DNA from 4 places in the Kitasatospora sp. NPDC048365 genome. Region 3 is predicted to be linked to each of the others. Evidence: riboswitches for the same ligand, from Rfam matches in the RefSeq annotation. Region 3 holds a riboswitch; each other region holds the start of a gene.
The links. A riboswitch is a leader RNA that binds a small molecule or an ion and turns the genes downstream of it on or off. The one in region 3 is predicted to bind S-adenosylmethionine.

Region 1: linked by a shared signal. The riboswitch ahead of ACGFX4_RS33940 (IclR family transcriptional regulator) and the one ahead of ACGFX4_RS16790 (aminotransferase class V-fold PLP-dependent enzyme) in region 3 are both predicted to bind S-adenosylmethionine.
Region 2: linked by a shared signal. The riboswitch ahead of ACGFX4_RS10380 (AAA family ATPase) and the one ahead of ACGFX4_RS16790 (aminotransferase class V-fold PLP-dependent enzyme) in region 3 are both predicted to bind S-adenosylmethionine.
Region 4: linked by a shared signal. The riboswitch ahead of thrC (threonine synthase) and the one ahead of ACGFX4_RS16790 (aminotransferase class V-fold PLP-dependent enzyme) in region 3 are both predicted to bind S-adenosylmethionine.

Annotation. Positions count from the first base shown of each region.
Region 1 covers NZ_JBICYJ010000047.1:16,466-20,678, reverse strand. The annotation lists gene ACGFX4_RS33950 (ABC transporter ATP-binding protein) at 1-1,464, shown strand, start outside; gene ACGFX4_RS33945 (GlsB/YeaQ/YmgE family stress response membrane protein) at 1,551-1,820, opposite strand; SAM riboswitch class I at 1,977-2,119, shown strand; gene ACGFX4_RS33940 (IclR family transcriptional regulator) at 2,333-3,049, shown strand; gene ACGFX4_RS33935 (DUF5995 family protein) at 3,151-3,837, shown strand; gene ACGFX4_RS33930 (GuaB1 family IMP dehydrogenase-related protein) at 3,896-4,213, opposite strand, start outside.
Region 2 covers NZ_JBICYJ010000008.1:16,934-21,146, forward strand. The annotation lists gene ACGFX4_RS10380 (AAA family ATPase) at 1-1,943, opposite strand, end outside; SAM riboswitch class IV at 2,212-2,324, opposite strand; gene ACGFX4_RS10385 (hypothetical protein) at 2,388-3,005, opposite strand; gene ACGFX4_RS10390 (DUF1272 domain-containing protein) at 3,028-3,234, opposite strand; gene ACGFX4_RS10395 (TetR/AcrR family transcriptional regulator) at 3,351-3,911, opposite strand; gene ACGFX4_RS10400 (patatin-like phospholipase family protein) at 3,996-4,213, shown strand, end outside.
Region 3 covers NZ_JBICYJ010000014.1:80,390-84,602, forward strand. The annotation lists gene ACGFX4_RS16780 (rhomboid family intramembrane serine protease) at 64-918, shown strand; gene ACGFX4_RS16785 (Lrp/AsnC family transcriptional regulator) at 915-1,196, shown strand; gene ACGFX4_RS16790 (aminotransferase class V-fold PLP-dependent enzyme) at 1,204-2,565, opposite strand; SAM riboswitch class IV at 2,613-2,730, opposite strand; gene trpD (anthranilate phosphoribosyltransferase) at 2,798-3,871, opposite strand; gene ACGFX4_RS16800 (hypothetical protein) at 4,001-4,213, opposite strand, start outside.
Region 4 covers NZ_JBICYJ010000012.1:67,584-71,796, forward strand. The annotation lists gene ACGFX4_RS14800 (trehalose-6-phosphate synthase) at 1-662, opposite strand, end outside; gene ACGFX4_RS14805 (glucosyl-3-phosphoglycerate synthase) at 736-1,746, opposite strand; SAM riboswitch class I at 1,886-2,018, shown strand; gene thrC (threonine synthase) at 2,036-3,319, shown strand; gene ACGFX4_RS14815 (MoaD/ThiS family protein) at 3,363-3,641, shown strand; gene ACGFX4_RS14820 (cold-shock protein) at 4,133-4,213, shown strand, end outside.

The DNA.
Region 1 (4,213 bases), on a different contig from region 3:
GAACGGCTGGAGTCGGCCCGGTTCGCCGACGCCCTGGCCCTGGTCCGCGAGGACCTGCCGCGCACCCGGGCCTCCCTGGAGGCGGTCCTCCAACTCGGCGGGCTCGCCCTGCAACTGGGGCTGACCGCCGTGCTGCTCGGCGGCCTCAACCCCTGGCTCCTGCTCCTGCCGCTCACCGGCGTCCTGCCGGTGCTCGCGGGCAACCGCGCACAGCGCCGGCTGGACGCCGCCAAGGAGCGCACCGCCCGCCACGTCAGGTTCGGACGGCACCTGCTGGACACGGCCACCTCGCCCTCCCCCGCCCGGCAGATCCGGCTCGCCGGGGCCGGCCCGCTGCTGATCGAACGGCACCGCGACGCCTGGGCCCGGACCACAGCCGAGCTCCGCCGCGCCCACACCGCGGCCGCGGCGCTGCGGGCCGGCGGCCAACTGGCCTTCGCCGCCGCGTACGGCGCCGCGATCTGGACCGTCGTCCGGCAGGCCGAGCACGGCACCTCCGGGCTGGGCGACGTCATCCTCGTCATCACCCTGGCCGCCCAGCTGTCCCTCCAAGTGGCCACCGCGCTGGGCCTGCTGGCCGTCCTCCAGGACGCCGGCCGGACCGCGCAGCGGCTGGCCGAGCTGCGCGAGCAGGCCCCCGACCCGGGCGTCCGCCCGGAAGGCCCGCTCCGCCCCGCACCCGCCGCGCTCACCCGGGGCATCCGGCTGGAGAACGTCGGCTTCGCCTACCCCGGCAGCGCACGACCCGTACTGGAGGACGTCAACCTCGACATCCCCGCCGGCAGCGCGCTGGCCGTCGTCGGCGAGAACGGCGCCGGCAAGTCCACCCTGATCAAGCTGATCTGCGGACTCTACCGGCCCACCGCGGGACGGATCCTGGTCGACGGCGTCGACCTCGCCGAGATCGACCCCCGCGCGTGGCAGAGCCGACTGGCCGCGCTCTTCCAGGACTTCGCCCGCCTCGAACTCCGGCTCCGCGACAACACCGGCATCGGGGACCCGGAACGGATCGACGACGACGAGGCGCTGCGCTCCGCGCTGGCCGCGGCCGACGCCGCCGGCGTCGAGGCGGCCGTCCCCGGCGGCCTGGACGGGCTGGTCGGCCGCGGCTACGGCGACGGCACCGACCTCTCCGGCGGGCAGTGGCAGAAGCTCGGCCTGGCCCGGACCCTGCTGCGCCGAGAACCGCTCCTCCTCACCCTGGACGAGCCCGCCTCCGCGATGGACGCCACCGCCGAACAGGCCCTGTTCGAGCGCTTCGCCCGGCTGGTCGCCGACTCCGGCGCCCGCACCGGCGCGGTCAGCCTGCTGGTCTCGCACCGCTTCTCCACCGTCCGGATGGCCGACCGCATCGTCGTCCTGGAGGACGGCCGGGTCCGCGAGTGCGGCACCCACGCCGACCTGGTCGCGGCCGACGGCCTCTACGCGGAGCTGTACGCCCTGCAGGCCCGGATCTACGCCTGAGCCGCGCCCCCGCGGCGGGCAGGACGACGGACGGCCGGAGCCGCGGCGCCCCCGCCGGTGGTGGCGCAGTTCCCCCTGACGGAGCGCTACCGGCCGGATCGGGACCTGGTCCAGGCGGGGGCGACCACGCCGACCAGCAGGACGGCGAAGCCGATCTGCAGCAGGTGCCGGATCCAGTCGATGCCGCCGGTGTGGCGTACGCCGATCCAGCCGGAGACCGCGTTGCCGAGCCAGGCGCCGGCGGCGCCCAGGAGCATGGTCAGCCACCACGGGATCGACTGCGGTCCACGGAGGATCAGCTTGGCGAGGACGCCCAGCACGAAGCCGATGAGGAGGATCCACAGGAGTTGGAACATCGCGTCGGTCCCTTCCCGGTCGTCCGCCGTCCGGACGACGGCAGGCGATTTCCATGATCGGCCCGTTCGGCCGGACGGGCATCTCGACCCGCCGGACGGGCACCCCGACCCGAAGTGGCTGGCAAGCCGCGCCGGGAGTCTTGTAAGGTTCCTCGCGAATCATCCAGAGGGGTGGAGGGACCGGCCCTACGAAGCCCCGGCAACTCCCCGGTCGTCACGGCGCTCGAAGCTCGCGCCGCGCAACCGGGTCCAGTGCCAACTCCGGCTCGTCGCCAACGTGGCGGCGGGGAAGATGAGGAGTGCTTCTGTGCTGCCCCGTGCCGCGGCCCCTGCCGCCCCCTGCGCCGTGCTGATCCCCGGCGCCCTGCCCACGCCGATGTCCACCCGTCTCGTCCCCGACGCGGGCTCTTCGCCGACCTCTTCGGCCCTCCCCCGCTGACGATCCCCGCTCCCCCTGCCCGGAGCCCCGGGGGCGTCAGGCCCCCGGGTACGAGACTGGAGTACCCCCACCCATGGACACCCTGAGCGGCGTCGGCGTGCTCGACAAGACCACCGCGATCCTCGGCACCCTGGAGGCCGGCCCCACCTCGCTGGCCGGCCTGGTCGCGGCGACCGGCCTGGCCCGGCCGACCGCCCACCGCCTCGCCGTCGCCCTGGAGCACCACCGCCTGGTCGCCCGCGACCTGCAGGGCCGGTTCGTGCTCGGGCCGCGGCTGGCCGAACTGTCGGCGGCGGCCGGCGAGGACCGGCTGCTCTCCGCGGCCGGACCGGTGCTGACCGAGCTGCGCGACCTGACCGGCGAGAGCGCGCACCTGTACCGGCGGCGCGGCGAGCAGCGGGTCTGCGTGGCGGCGGTCGAGCGGGTCGCCGGGCTGCGGGACACCGTGCCGGTCGGCTCCTCGCTGTCGATGAAGGCGGGTGCGGCCGCGCAGATCCTGCTGGCCTGGGAGGAGCCGGAGCGGCTCTACACGGCGCTGCGCGGGGCCCGGTTCACCGCGACGGCGCTGAGCGGGGTGCGCCGCCGGGGCTGGTCGCAGTCGGTGGGCGAGCGCGAGCCGGGGGTGGCGTCGGTGGCGGCGCCGGTCCGCGGTCCGGGCAACCGGGTGGTGGCGGCGCTCGCGGTCTCCGGCCCGATCGAACGGCTCACCCGGCACCCGGGTTCGCGCTTCGCCGACGCGGTGGCCGAGGCCGCCGAGCGGCTCTCCGCGGCGGTCACCCCCCACCCCTGACGCCGTCCGCCCCCGGTCGCGGCCGTGTGCGCGCGGCGGCTTGGAGCGGCGGAGGTCCGGTGCGACAGTGGGGCTTCCGGACGAACCGATGGGACGACCGTATGACGATCAGCCAGCTTCCGACGGTGGACCAGGTGATCGAGCGGATGGCCGCCCTGTCGGCCGAACTCCCGCCCACCGACGGGGTCGCGGTCTTCAACTCGATGTACCTGACGGTGACCCGGCTGGTCCGCGCGCAGCTGGACGCGGTGTACTTCGACGACCCGGCCGCCCTGGCCGACCTCGACTCCGGCTTCGCCGTGCGCTACCTGGACGCGGTCGACGCCGACCGGGCCGGGCGCCGGCCGGCCGCCTGCTGGCGCCCGCTGTTCGAGCTGCGTGCCACCCCGGGCATCCACCCGCTGCAGTACGCGTTGGCGGGCATGAACGCCCACATCGAGCACGACCTGCCGCTCGCCGTGCTGGACACCTGCCGGCGGCTGGGCCGCGAGCCCGAGCAGCTGGCCGCCGACTACCGGCGGGTCAACGACCTGCTCGCCCGGGTCGAGGACGAGGTCCGCGACGCGCTGCTGCCGGGCCCGGACGACCTGCCGGTGGCCGACCCGCTGATGCACGTGGTCGGCGTCTGGTCGGTCGACCGCGCCCGGGACGCCGCCTGGGCCAGCGTCCTCGCGCTGTGGGGGCTGCGCCGCGTGCGGCCGGCGTACGACGCGGTGGCGGACGCGCTCTCGCACTCGGTCGGCATGGTGAGCCGGGCGCTGCTCACGCCGCTGGACGGCAAGGTCTGAGCACGCGCGAGGGCCGGTCCCCCGCCGCGGTGGCGGGGGACCGGCCCTCGGTGCCGGATCAGGCCCAGCTGGAGTGCAGCGGCTTGCCCTCGGCGTAGCCGGCCGCGCTCTGCACGCCGATGATCGCCTTCTGGTGGAAGTCCTCCAGCGAGGAGGCGCCCGCGTAGGTGCAGGACGAGCGGACACCGGCCACGATCGAGTCGATCAGGTCCTCGACGCCGGGGCGGGCCGGGTCGATGAACATCCGCGAGGTGGAGATGCCCTCCTCGAAGAGGCCCTTGCGGGCGCGGTCGTACGCCGACTCGTCGGAGGTGCGGTTGCGCACGGCGCGGGCGGACGCCATGCCGAAGCTCTCCTTGTACTGGCGGCCGTCGGC
Region 2 (4,213 bases), on a different contig from region 3:
GCCGCCCGGTCGGCCCGGTCCGCGTACAGCAGCACCGTCAGCGCCGCACTCAGCGCCTCCATCCCGGGCCCCTCCACCCGCTGACCCGGCCGGCCGTCCCGCAGCAGCGCCTCGGCCCGGACCACCGCCTCGCCGACCGCGACCGTCCCCGCGAGCAGCCCGGCCAGCAGCCGCATCCCGCCGGGTGCCTCGGCCTCACCGGCCGCGCGTGCCGGCAGCAGGGAGGGGTACCAGTACCCCAGCCAGGTCCGCAGTCCCGCGCTCGCGCCGGTGTTCCCCGCGCCCGCCTCGAACCGCTCCAGCGCGGCCACGCCGTCCTCCGCGCGACCCTGCCAGAACAGGTGCCGGATCTCCTTCAGCTCGTGGCGCAGCGCCCCCGCGCCGTCCCCGACCGTCCCGGGCAGCGACGGCACGCACCGGAACGCCACCGCATCCCCGTACGCCGCCCCCGCCCCGGGCACCACGGACGCGTACGCCGCCGACCCGGCCACCGGGGCGTCGGCCCCACGGCCCACCGACGGCCCGGCCGCGAACGCCGCAACGCCGCCGGAACCCACGCCGGCCGCGGACGTCCGAGCGCCGCCGGGCACCGCGACCGCCCCCTGCTCGGCGCTCGCCCCCACCCGGACGTCACCACCACCGTCGCCGGCGCCCGGACCGTCCACCGCCACCGCCACCGCCGGCCCAGCCACCTGCACCGCCGCGACGGCGGCCGCCGGCTCGCCCTCGGCCGCCGTGTCCGCGGACCACGGTGGCCGCCGGTAGCCCTCGGCCGCGCGGGCGTGGCCGGCCACGGTCCGGGGTTCGGCCCCGGCGGCGCTCAGCAGGCGGGCGGCCCGCTCGTGCAGGCTCGCCAGTTCCTCGGGCCGCATCGCGGCGAGCAGGTCCCCGGCCGCGCTGGCGTGCCGGAATCCGCCGTCCCGGAACAGTCCGGCCGCGTGCAGCAGGTACAGCGCCCGCGGCAGCGCCTCGGCGGGCAGCAGCAGCAGTTCGGCGAGCAGCGCGGGGCTCGCCGCGGCTCCCAGCACCGCGACGCCGCGGGCGTACCGCAGGGCCAGCGGGTCGATCCGGTGCAGGCAGTGCATCAGTCCGCGCCGGTAGCCCTCGCCGGCCACCAGGTCGGCCACCAGGTCGGCCGGTGTCCCGGCGCGTTCCTGATCGTCCATCAGCGCGTGGACCAGCAGCGGGTTCCCGCCGGTCAGTTCGTGCGCCGCGCGGCCCGTCCGGACGGCGGTCGCGGCCCCGAACCGCTCCCGGACGAGCTGGTCCACCAGCTCACGCGACAGCACGTCCAGCCTGACCTGCCGGTGGTGCGGCTGGCGGGCCAGCTCGACCTCGAAGAACGGGTTCGGCGGGGTCATCGTCTCGCGCGAGCTGAGGACGGTCAGCACCCCGCTGTTCCTCGTCCGGCGGACCAGGTACAGCAGGAACTCCAGCGACTGCGGGTCGGCGTCCTGCCGGTCGTCGACCGCGATCAGCACCGGACCGCGTGCGGCCAGCCCCCGCACCAGGCCGAACAGCCCTTCCAGCGTGGGCTGTCCGAGCCGGCCCTCCAGCCCCTCCGCGGATCCCGGCCCGGCCGTCCGGGCCCGCCGCGCGGCCTCCACCGCGCCCTGCGCGAGCAGGGTCTCCGCGGCGGCCTCCTCGGTCGGATCCAGCGGCGCGCTCTGCAGCAACTGCCGGGCCAGGCCCAGCGGGAAGTCCCGCTCCAGCGGGGATCCGGTGCCCATCAGGACGGTGGCGCCGCGCTCGGCCGCCACATCGCTGAAGCTGTACAGCAGTTCACTGCGGCCGCTGCCCACCGACCCGTGCAGGGCGACGACCGTGCCGACGCCGGCCTCGCACCGGTCCAGGGCCTGCGCCAGGTGCCGGTACTCGGCCTCCCGGCCGGCCGGCAGCGTTCTCGGAAGGGCGTGCGACGCACGCACGGGGGCGATGGACATCCGTACTCCTGAAGCAGGCCGCGAGGGAGCGCGGCCGCACGGCGCCCCCTACGCGGAAATCGCGAAGTTCATGGTCGGGTCCTCCTGTCGGCCCACCGGACGGCACGTCACGCGCCCCGGTCCTCGGCCGACCGTCCTCAACGACACAGCGAACTGGCACGCCTCAGCAGGTCGATGTCGAGCCTCGCCACCAACCGGAGCCCGACCGTGCGACGTCCGACCGCCCCCTGGGCCACGACCTTCTCCATCCCCGCCCCCGAGGGGCACACGACTGCGCTTGCGGCATGACGCCATGCCACCTGGCTTATCCCCGGGGCACCCCACCGCAGTGTGGGGGTTGCCGGTCAGTCGGCCGGGGCCGTGGGACTGACACTCTTCGCCGCGTTCGAGTCTAGGAAGCCGCTGGTCGGCCCGTCAATCCGATCCCGAGTCGCGGAACACCGCTCACTCGTCGAACCACACGACCAGGCGCACGTTGTCGTCACCGTGCTGCGCCGCGAGCGCCTCCATGGCCGTCCACACGGCCTGCCACTCCCCGGTCGCGGTGACGGCGTCCTTGCGGCGGAGGGTCACCGATCGGTAGAGCGTGTCCCCGACGAGCCACTCGCTCCCTTCGGGCCACTGCCGCTCCTCGCCCCTCGCCAGACCGACGGCCTCGGCGAACGCGGGACTCCAGGACGACTTGCCCGTCAGCCGGAGCCCGTGCGCGGTCCGGCGGTACTCGTGGAGCCGGCTGTCGGGCCGCTCCGCGGGCTCGTCCCAGTCGACCGCCTTCACCTCGGCCCAGCCGATCCAGGTGGTGCCGTGGAAGCCGTCCTCGCCGTACCACTCCGTCAGCTGCGCGAACCGCGCGGCCACGCCGGCCGAGGCGTCGACGGGCAGACCCCGGCCCGCGGCCAGGGGGCGGAAGTTCGCGTAGTTGCGAACCCCGAAGAGGCACCCGAACACGTCGTAGTCACGGTCCGGGAAAAGGGATTTCAGATCGTGTGCGGTGTTCCAGATCGACTCCTGATCGTCCTGCGGCGCCCGGTACTCCAGGTAGCCGCTGATATCCGTACCCATGCCGGACATCATGCCGAGCCGGTCAACTGCTTTCGCCCGCGCCGACCCGAACCGCCCCGCGGCGGGGACGGGCGACGAGCTCGCCGCCGCAGTTGGGGCAGATGTCCTGCATGGCCTCGCTGCAGGGCACGCAGAAGGTGCACTCGTACGTGCAGATCCGGGCCGGCGAGGTCTCGGTCAGCTCGGCGACCTCGCAGCGTTCGCAGCGGTCGCGCATCTCCAGGGCCATGACGGTCTCCGTTCCGGGTTCGAACATCCACCTCCATGATCGCCACCGCGGATCGCCGCCCGGAAGCACCACCCGTGACACCTTTCCGCAAGATCCCGCCACTCCGACCGGCGCGTTCACCGCCGGAGGAGCTCGCAGAAGCGGTCCAGCGCCCGGTCGGTGCGGTCACGGTCGCCGGTGTTCGCGAGGTCGAACAGCAGGCCCCGGACGACGGCCATGACCAGAGTCGGCGTGGCGGTGTCGTCGGGGCCCGTGGTGACGCCGCGCAGTGCGGCACCGAGGGTGCCGAACCAGCCGGTGATCGCCTCGGCCCGGTCCGGGTAGTTCTCGGGGTGGACGAGGCCGTCGGCGTGCACCTCGAAGAACAGCCGGACGAACGGGGCGCGCTCCGGTGCGCTGATCCAGGCCCAGATGCCGCGCAGGTGCTCCTCCGGGGTGGCCGCCTCCACCGGCAGGCAGTCGGCCATCCGGTTCGCGCCGCGGCGGCGGGCCTCGGCGAGGACGGCGGCGACCAGCTCCTGTTTGCTGCCGAAGTCGTAGAGCAGCATCCGCGGGCTGGTGTCGAGCGCGGCAGCGAGCGGCCGCAGGCTCAGCCCGGCGAGGCCGTGCGCGAGGACGTAGTCGGTGGCACGCGCCAGCGTCGCCTCGCGCCGCGCGGGATCAGGGGGTCGCCCCACGGTCGGTCGTCCCTCCTGTCGGGCGCATCTGACACTGCATCAGTATATGGTACGACTGTTTCACTAACGGGGAGGGAGACAGTCATGCACGCACCCGAGAGGGCACCTGACCGGGCACTCGTCCTGGGCGCCGGAGGTCTCGTCGGCACGGCCTGGACCGCCGGGCTGGCCCGCGGACTGCGCGACCGGGGAGTGGATCTCGCCGAGGCCGACCTGTTCGTCGGCACCTCGGCCGGCGCGATCGTCGCCGCGCTGCTGGCCACCGGCCAGGACCCCGCCCGGCTCGCCACCCCGGCACGCCC
Region 3 (4,213 bases):
CACTTCACCCGTCCGCAGCACCCCGCGGTGTCGCCGGGGCGGCCCCGAGGAATGCTCCCCGGCATGGTGCTCCCCGTCCTCGACCGGGCCGCTCCGCCCGCCCCCGGGCCGGGCCCGGCCCCCGTGGTCACGTACGCGCTGATCGCCGTCTCGGCGCTGGTGCTGCTGCTCGGTCCGAGCGGCGTCAATCCGCTGTACGGCACCGGGGCCGCCCGGCTCTGCGCCGAGCAGCGCTACGAGCACCGCTGGGGGGCCGTCCCCGCCGAACTGATCGACCGTCGGCCGCTCTCCGCCGAGCGCCTCCAGCAGATCGCCCCGGTCACCCCGGACTGCGTGCTCTCCCCCACCCCGGGGAAGGTGCCCGCGCTCTCGGTGCTGACCTCGCTGTTCGTGCACGCGGGCTGGCTGCACCTGCTGGGCAACCTGCTCTTCCTCTTCGTCTTCGGCCCCGGGGTGGAGCGCAGGCTCGGCCGGGCCCGTTTCCTGCTCTGCTACCTGGCGATCGGCTACCTCGCCACGTACGGCTTCGCGCTGGCCGAGGCCCGTACCCCGGACGCGGTCCGGGCGCTGGTCGGCGCCTCCGGCGCGATCGCCGGGGTGCTCGGCGCGTACCTGCGGCTGTACCCGAGGGCGCGGGTGACCACGCTGGTGCCGGTGCTGCTCTTCCTGCCGCTGCGTTTCCCCGCCTGGCTGGTGCTCGGCCTGTGGTTCGCCCTGCAGTGGTGGTCGGTGCGCGACGGCGGCTCGGGCGTCGCGTACCTGGTGCACGTCATCGGCTTCACCGCCGGCTGGCTGTTCACCTGGGCCGCCTGCCCGCGGACCGCGGGCCCGCCGGCCGCCCGCCCGCCGACCGGGAGACGCGGCGACAGGGCGGCCGATACGCTGGCCGCACCCCCGTTTACAGGAGCGCCAGAGTGATCACTGCGATCGTCCTCATCAAGACCAGCGTCGACCGGATCCCCGAGATCGCGGAGGCCGTCGCCGCGATCGACGGGGTCAGCGAGGTCTACTCGGTGACCGGCTCCTGCAACCTGGTGGCGATGGTCCGGGTGCGCCGTCACGAGGACCTCGCCGAGGTGATCCCCGGTCAGGTGAACAAGGTGCCCGGCGTCACGCACACCGAGACCCAGATCGCCTTCCGCACCTACTCGCAGCACGACCTCGAGGCGGCCTTCGCGCTCGGCCTGGACGAGTAGCCCCCGCTCACCTGCCCGAGGTGTCGGCCACGCAGCGGCCGTCCTCGTTGCGGTAGGTCCACTTGGCGCCGTCCGCGACCAGCTCGCGGACGGCTGCCAGGAAGCGGTCCACGTGCTCCTCCGGGGTGCCCGCGCCGAAGCTCACCCGGATCGCGTTCAGGCTCCGCTCGCCCGGCAGCGACGGCTCCGGCGCCCCGCACTCGCTCGGCGCGGCCTCCTCGCCGCCCAGCAGGGTGCGCACCAGCGGGTGCGCGCAGAACAGCCCGTCCCGGACGCCGATCCCGTACTCGGCGGAGAGCGCCGCCGAGAAGTGCGAGCTGTTCCAGCCCTTCACCACGAACGACAGCACGCCGACCCGGGCGGCGTCCTCCCCGAACAGGCTGAGCACCCGCACCTCGGGCACCTCCGCCAGACCCTTCTTCAGCTTCTCGACCAGCTGCTGCTCGCGGGCCTCCAGCTCGTCGAAGCCCGCCTCGCCCAGCGCCCGGCAGGCGGAGGCGATCGCGTAGGCGCCGATCACGTTCGGCGAGCCGGCCTCGTGCCGGGCCGGGCCCTGCTGCCACTCCACCGCGACCGAGCCGTCCACCTCGCGCGCCACCGTCCGGCTCGCCCCGCCGCCGGCCAGGTACGGCTCGGCCGCGTCCAGCCAGTCCGCCCGGCCCGCCAGCACCCCGGCGCCGAACGGGGCGTAGAGCTTGTGGCCGGAGAAGGCGATCCAGTCCACGTCCAGCTCCCGCACCGACACCCGGTGGTGCGGGGCGAGCTGGGCCGCGTCCAGCACCACCCGGGCGCCGTGCCGGTGGGCGACCCGGGTCAGCTCGGCGACCGGCCACAGCTCGCCGGTGACGTTGGAGGCGCCGGTGACGCAGAACAGCTTGGGGCCCTCGGGGGCCCCGGCCAGCGCGGCGTCCAGGGCGGCGACCGCCTCGGCGTGCGAGCGCGGGGCGCGCAGGTACGACACCGTCAGGCCCTCGCGGCGCCACGGCAGCAGGGAGGCGTGGTGCTCGGTCTCGAAGGCGAACACCCGGGTGCCGGCCGGCAGCACCCCGGCGAGCAGGTTCAGCGAGTCGGTGGTCGCCCGGGTGAAGACCACCTGGTCGCCCGCGCGCAGGTCGAGGAAGTCGGCGACGGTGCGGCGGCTCTGCTCGAACAGGTCGGTGGACAGCTGCGAGAGGTAGCCGGCGCCGCGGTGCACGCTGCCGTAGTACGGGGCGTAGGCGGCGATGTCGTCCCAGACCCGCTGCAGGGCGGGCGCGCTGGCGGCGTAGTCGAGCGCGGCGTAGCCGACCTTCTCGCCGGAGGCCAGCGGCACCTGGACGTCGTGGCCGAGCACGGCAAGGGGGGCACAGATCTCGGTGGAAACGGCCATGGGATGCACTCCTCCTGGGGTAAGGACCCCGGGGTGCATCGACCGGTGGTCCGCGCTTGCCGCGCGGACGGATCGCCGCGAAGCCCGGTCTTCACCCAGGGCACCCCGCCACGGACGGAGGGTTGCCGGACAGCAAGCTGGGGCTTGTCGCTGCCACTCATGACCTAGTGCCAGACCCTAGCATGATCTTCGGGGGCTCGGCAGCCCCCGAAGACCACGCGTCGTTCGAGGGCTACTTGGTGGTCGCCTCGGCCCAGCGCTTGAGGGTGGCCTCGGCCGCGCCGGAGTCGATCGCGGCCACCGTGCGCTCCATCGCCGCGGCGATCTGCTCGGCCAGCGGAGCGTCCGTCAGGTCGAGCGCGACCAGCGCCGCGGCGCTGTTGAGCACGACCGCGTCGCGCACCGGACCGCGCTCGCCGGCGAACACCCGGCGGGCGACGGCCGCGTTGTACTCGGGGTCGGCCCCGCGCAGCGCCTCGATGCCCACCAGCTCGATCCCGACCTCGCGCGGGTCGAACTGCGTCTCGGTGACCGTGCCGCCCCGCACCACCCAGACGTGCGAGGTGGTGGAGATCGTCAGCTCGTCGAGCCCGTCGTCACCCCGGAACACCAGTGCGCTCGCGCCGCGGGCGGCGAGCACGCCGGCGATCAGCCCGGCCAGCCGGGTGTCGAAACAGCCGATCGCGTGTGCGGTGACCCGGGCCGGGTTGGTCAGCGGGCCGAGGATGTTGAACGCGGTCGGCACCCCGAGGTCCCGTCGGGCCGGGGCGGCGTGCCGCATCGCCGGGTGGAAGCGGGCCGCGAAGCAGAAGGTCAGCCCGACCTCCTCGGCGATCTCGGCGACCCGGCGGGTGCTGACGTCGGGGCTGATCCCCAGCTTCTCCAGCACGTCGGTCGCGCCGCTGGCGGACGAGGCGGCCCGGTTGCCGTGCTTGACCACCTTGGCGCCGGCCGCGGCCGCGACCACCGCCGACATGGTGGAGATGTTGACGGTCTTCGCCCGGTCGCCGCCGGTGCCGACGATGTCGACCGCGGGGCCGGGGATGTGCAGCGGCTCCGCGTGCGCGTACATCGACTCGACCAGACCGGAGATCTCCTCGACGGTCTCGCCCTTGGCCCGCAGCGCGACCATGAAGCCGGCCACCTGGGCGGGGCTGGCCTCGCCGCTCATGATGCGGTCCATCGCCCAGGCGGTGTCCGCCCGGTCGAGGTCCTCGCCGCGGAGCAGGACCGACAGGACGTCCGGCCAGGTGCGGACCACCTGCGCGGGGTCGCTACCGCCGTTCGCAGAGTGCACGTTCACCATGGCCGTCTCCAGCTCGTCTCGGTACCGGCGGAAGGCCGCCGGAAGGATGTGAGCCAGCCTAGCGAGAGCGACGGGAGCGATGCGGGCCGTTCCCGACCCGCATCTCTCCAGGTGAGACAGGTCCGACCGTCAGCGGTGCGCGGGCGTCCGGCGGGCCATGCGGGCGGTCAGCAGCGTGGTGGCCGCCGAGGCCAGCGCCACCGGGTCGACCGGGTGCGAGACGGCGGCGTCGGCCCGGCTCCAGGCGGCCAGCCAGGAGTCCTGCGGGCGGCCGATCAGCACCAGGACCGGCGGGCAGCCGTAGATCTCGTCCTTGAGCTGCCGGGTGAGTCCGAGCCCGCC
Region 4 (4,213 bases), on a different contig from region 3:
CCGGCCCGGTCGGCGCCGAGGATGCCGGTGAGCACGGCGGCGGCGACGTCGTCGGGCAGCAGCCGGTAGTACTCCGGCGGGGCCCACGGGGTGTGCGAGAAGTGGCCGATCCGCAGGTCCGGTCGGAGCGCGCGGAGCAGGGCCGGGGCGAGCGACAGGTGGTAGTCCTGGACCAGGACGGCGGCGCCGGGGGCCGCCTCGGCGGCCAGCGCCTCGGCGAAGGCGGCGTTGTAGGCGGTGTACGACTCCCATTCCCGGCGGAAGCGGTCGTCGAAGTTCGGCGTGGTCGGGGTGTCGTACAGCAGGTGGTGGACGAACCACAGGGTGGAGTTGGCGACGCCGTTGTAGGCGCGGGCGAAGGTGCCCGGGTCGATGTCCAGCATCCGGACGGCCTGCCCGCCGACGTCGTGGCCGGCCAGGTCGAGCCGCCCGTCGGGTGCCTGCCGGGCGGCCTGCCGGTCGGCCTCGGAGAGCGCGGCGCACACCCAGACCGCGGACGGGTCGTCGATCGCGGACAGCCCGGAGACCAGGCCGCCGCCGCCTCTGCGCAGGGTCAGCGTGCCGTCGTCCTCGCTGATGAAGGACACCGGCCCGCGGTTGGAGGCCACCAGGATCGGGGCTGAGCCGGACTGGTTCGAACGTTCGGACGCGAGATCGGCCATACAGCCAACCTTGCCGGGCACCGGCCGGTACAAACCACTCGACGCGGCGGGCACCCGGCGACCGATCACGGGTTCAGCCCGCTCGGCGGTTGCGGCGGTACTCGGGGAGGGTGGTGATCGGGGGGCGTTCGGTGGCGCCGACCGGGTGGGTGTGCGGGGCGAAGCCGGCCGGGGTGCGGGTGAACTGGGTGAGCTGCGGGCGGACCAGGTCGGTGGAGGCCTTGAGGCGGTGGGTGCGGTCGAGCCGTTCCAGCGCGGTGCGGTAGATGGTGGCGGCCATCCGGCCGAGCGCCTGGCCGTCCTGGTGGCGGTGGTGCCGGACGCCCACGTCGACCTGGGCGAGGGCGTCCAGGCCGACCTCGTCGAGGGCGTCGACCAGCAGGCCGAGCTCGACGCCGTAGCCGGTGGGGAAGGGCAGCCGCTCCAGCAGCGAGCGGCGCGCCGCGTACTCGCCGCCGAGCGGCTGGACGAAGCCGGCCAGCTGCGGCCAGTGCAGGTTGAGCAGCGGCCGGGCGACCAGCTCGGTGACCCGTCCGCCGCCCGCCGGGACGACCGCGCCGTCCGTCTCCAGCGGCCGGTCGTACATGGCCTTGACCAGCTGGATCGCCGGATCGGTGAGCAGCGGCCCGACGATCCCGGGGACCAGGGCGGGGTCGAACTCGCGCAGGTCGGCGTCGACGAAACAGACGATCTCGCCGGAGGTGACCAGCAGGGAGCGCCAGAGCACCTCGCCCTTGCCGGTCTCGGCGGGGATCCGGGGGAGTATCGCGTCCCGGTGGACGACGCGGGCGCCGGCCGCGGCGGCGGTCTCGGCGGTGCGGTCCACCGAACCGGAGTCGACCACCACCAGTTCGTCCACCAGCGGCGCCTTCTCCATCAGCTCGGTGCGGATCGCGGAGACGATCTCGCCGACCGTGGGCTCCTCGTCGAGGGCGGGCAGCACCACGCTGACGGTGCCGGCCGCCCCGGCGGCGCGCTTGGCGGCGAGCAGCTGCTCCAGCGGCCGGTCGGCGGCCGTCCAGGAGCGGCGGCGCAGCCAGTCGGCCACCTCCGGGAGGACCCCCAGGTCATGCTCGGCGGGCAAGATCTCACTCCCTCGTCGGGTCTGTCTCGGGTGTCGGACGGTATGCGGTCGCCGTCCGGGCCTTCGGATACAGTCTTCGTACTGCGATCAGACCTTCGCACGCCGGGGTCGCCCGCAGCGCATGACCACAACTTCACAGAGCTCATCCAGAGGGACTGAGGGAACGGCCCGTTGAAGTCCCGGCAACCCTCCCGCGCGGCTTTCGCAGGCCCCCGCGGGACCAGGTGCCAATTCCGTCCTGTGGCGCGCCCGCGCCATGGGGAAGATGAGGAGAGAGGCCTCCGCCATCATGGCTACCGCTACCCCTGCACCCTCGACGTCCGTCGACCTCGGCCCCGCCGCCGCGCTGTCCTGTCGCGAGTGCGGCACCCGCTTCCCGCTCGGCCCGAGCTTCGCGTGCCTGGAGTGTTTCGGCCCGCTGGAGATCGCCTACGACTACGGCTCGTACGAGGCCGAGGAGCTCCGCAAGCGGATCGAGGCCGGTCCGACCAGCATCTGGCGGTACGCGCCGCTGCTGCCCGTCCCGGCCGACGTCGCCGAGAAGCCGAACCTGAACCCGGGCTGGACCCCGCTGGTCAAGGCCGACAACCTGGGCCGCGAGCTGGGCTTCACCGCGCAGCTGCACATCAAGGACGACTCGGGCAACCCGACCCACTCCTTCAAGGACCGGGTGGTCGCCTGCGCGATCGAGGCCGCCCGCGCCTTCGACTTCACCACCCTCTCCTGCTCCTCGACCGGCAACCTGGCCGGCGCGGTGGGCGCGGCCGCCGCCCGGGCCGGCTTCAAGTCCTGCCTGTTCATCCCGCACGACCTGGAGCAGGGCAAGGTCGTGATGGCCGGTGTCTACGGCGGCGAGCTGGTCGGCATCGACGGCAACTACGACGACGTGAACCGCTTCTGCTCCGAGCTGATCGGCGACCCGGCCGGCGAGGGCTGGGGCTTCGTCAACGTCAACCTCCGCCCGTACTACGGCGAGGGCTCCAAGACCCTGGCGTTCGAGATCTGCGAGCAGCTCGGCTGGCGGCTGCCGGAGCAGATCGTCATCCCGATCGCCTCGGGCTCCCAGCTCACCAAGATCGACAAGGGCCTGCAGGAGCTGATCAAGCTCGGCCTGGTCGAGGACCGGCCGTACAAGATCTTCGGCGCCCAGGCCGAGGGCTGCTCCCCGGTCTCCGCCGCGTACAAGGCCGGCCACGACGTGATCCGCCCGGTCAAGCCGAACACCATCGCCAAGTCGCTGGCGATCGGCAACCCGGCCGACGGCCCGTACGTGCTGGACATCGCCCGCCGCACCGGCGGCGCCGTCGAGGACGTCACCGACGCCCAGGTGGTCGAGGCGATCAAGCTGCTGGCCCGCACCGAGGGCATCTTCGCCGAGACCGCGGGCGGCGTGACCGTCGGCGTGCTCAAGAAGCTGGTCGAGACGGGTCAGCTGGACCCGTCGAAGGAGACCGTCGCGATCAACACCGGCGACGGCCTGAAGACCCTGGACGCCGTCTCCGACGCCGGGATGACCGCCGTCATCAAGCCGTCGCTGGAGTCCTTCCGCGCCGCCGGCCTCGCCACCGCCTGACCTGCCCCCTCGCCGCCCCCCGCTCGACCCAAGGAGTGCCCGCATGAGCGCCACCGTCCGCATCCCGACCATCCTGCGCACCTACACCGGCGGCGCCGCCGAGGTCACCGCCGAGGGCGACACCCTGGCCGCCGTGATCGCGGACCTGGAGGCCAACCACACCGGCATCTCCGCCCGCATCCTGGACGACGCCGGCGCGCTGCGCCGCTTCGTCAACGTCTACGTCAACGACGACGACGTGCGCTTCGCCGAGGGCCTGGCGACCGAGATCAAGGACGGCGCGTCCGTCTCGATCATCCCCGCGGTGGCCGGCGGCTGCTGAGCCACCGTCACTCGCCCATTAGCGCCTGAGAGCCGCCGTCGGGGCCGGAACCTGGATTTCCGGTCCGGACGGCGGCTCTCGGCATTGCCCGCGGGAATTCCCGCACGTCGGGAGGTATAGAGTGCGAACGCCCGCACTCTGCGCGGCCCGTCGCGGGTCGGGTACGCAGGGCCTGTCCGGCCGCTGAGACGGACCTGGGACAGTGCGGCCCCGATCCTGTCAGGTCGTCGTCAGGATTCTCCGAGGGATATGCGGTGATCGGTCCGTTATGTCCCCTGTGAATTGCCGTGGATGCGGCTTTCATCCCGTCATATCCCTTGTCGGGGACGGTGATTTCCCGGAAGTTGACCCTGTTGCAGAGGGCACTTATCCGGATACATTCAGCCGCGACAAGGCTTGCCTCCGGGGGGGTTCCCCAGGCCGGCCTTCAGACCTTGGGCCCGCGGCGTGCGGGTCCGTGAAGGGCCAGCACAGCACTAGGGGAGTTCGGAATGGCTCAGGGCACCGTCAAGTGGTTCAACGCCGAGAAGGGCTACGGCTTCATCGCGGTCGACGGTGGTGCGGACGTGTTC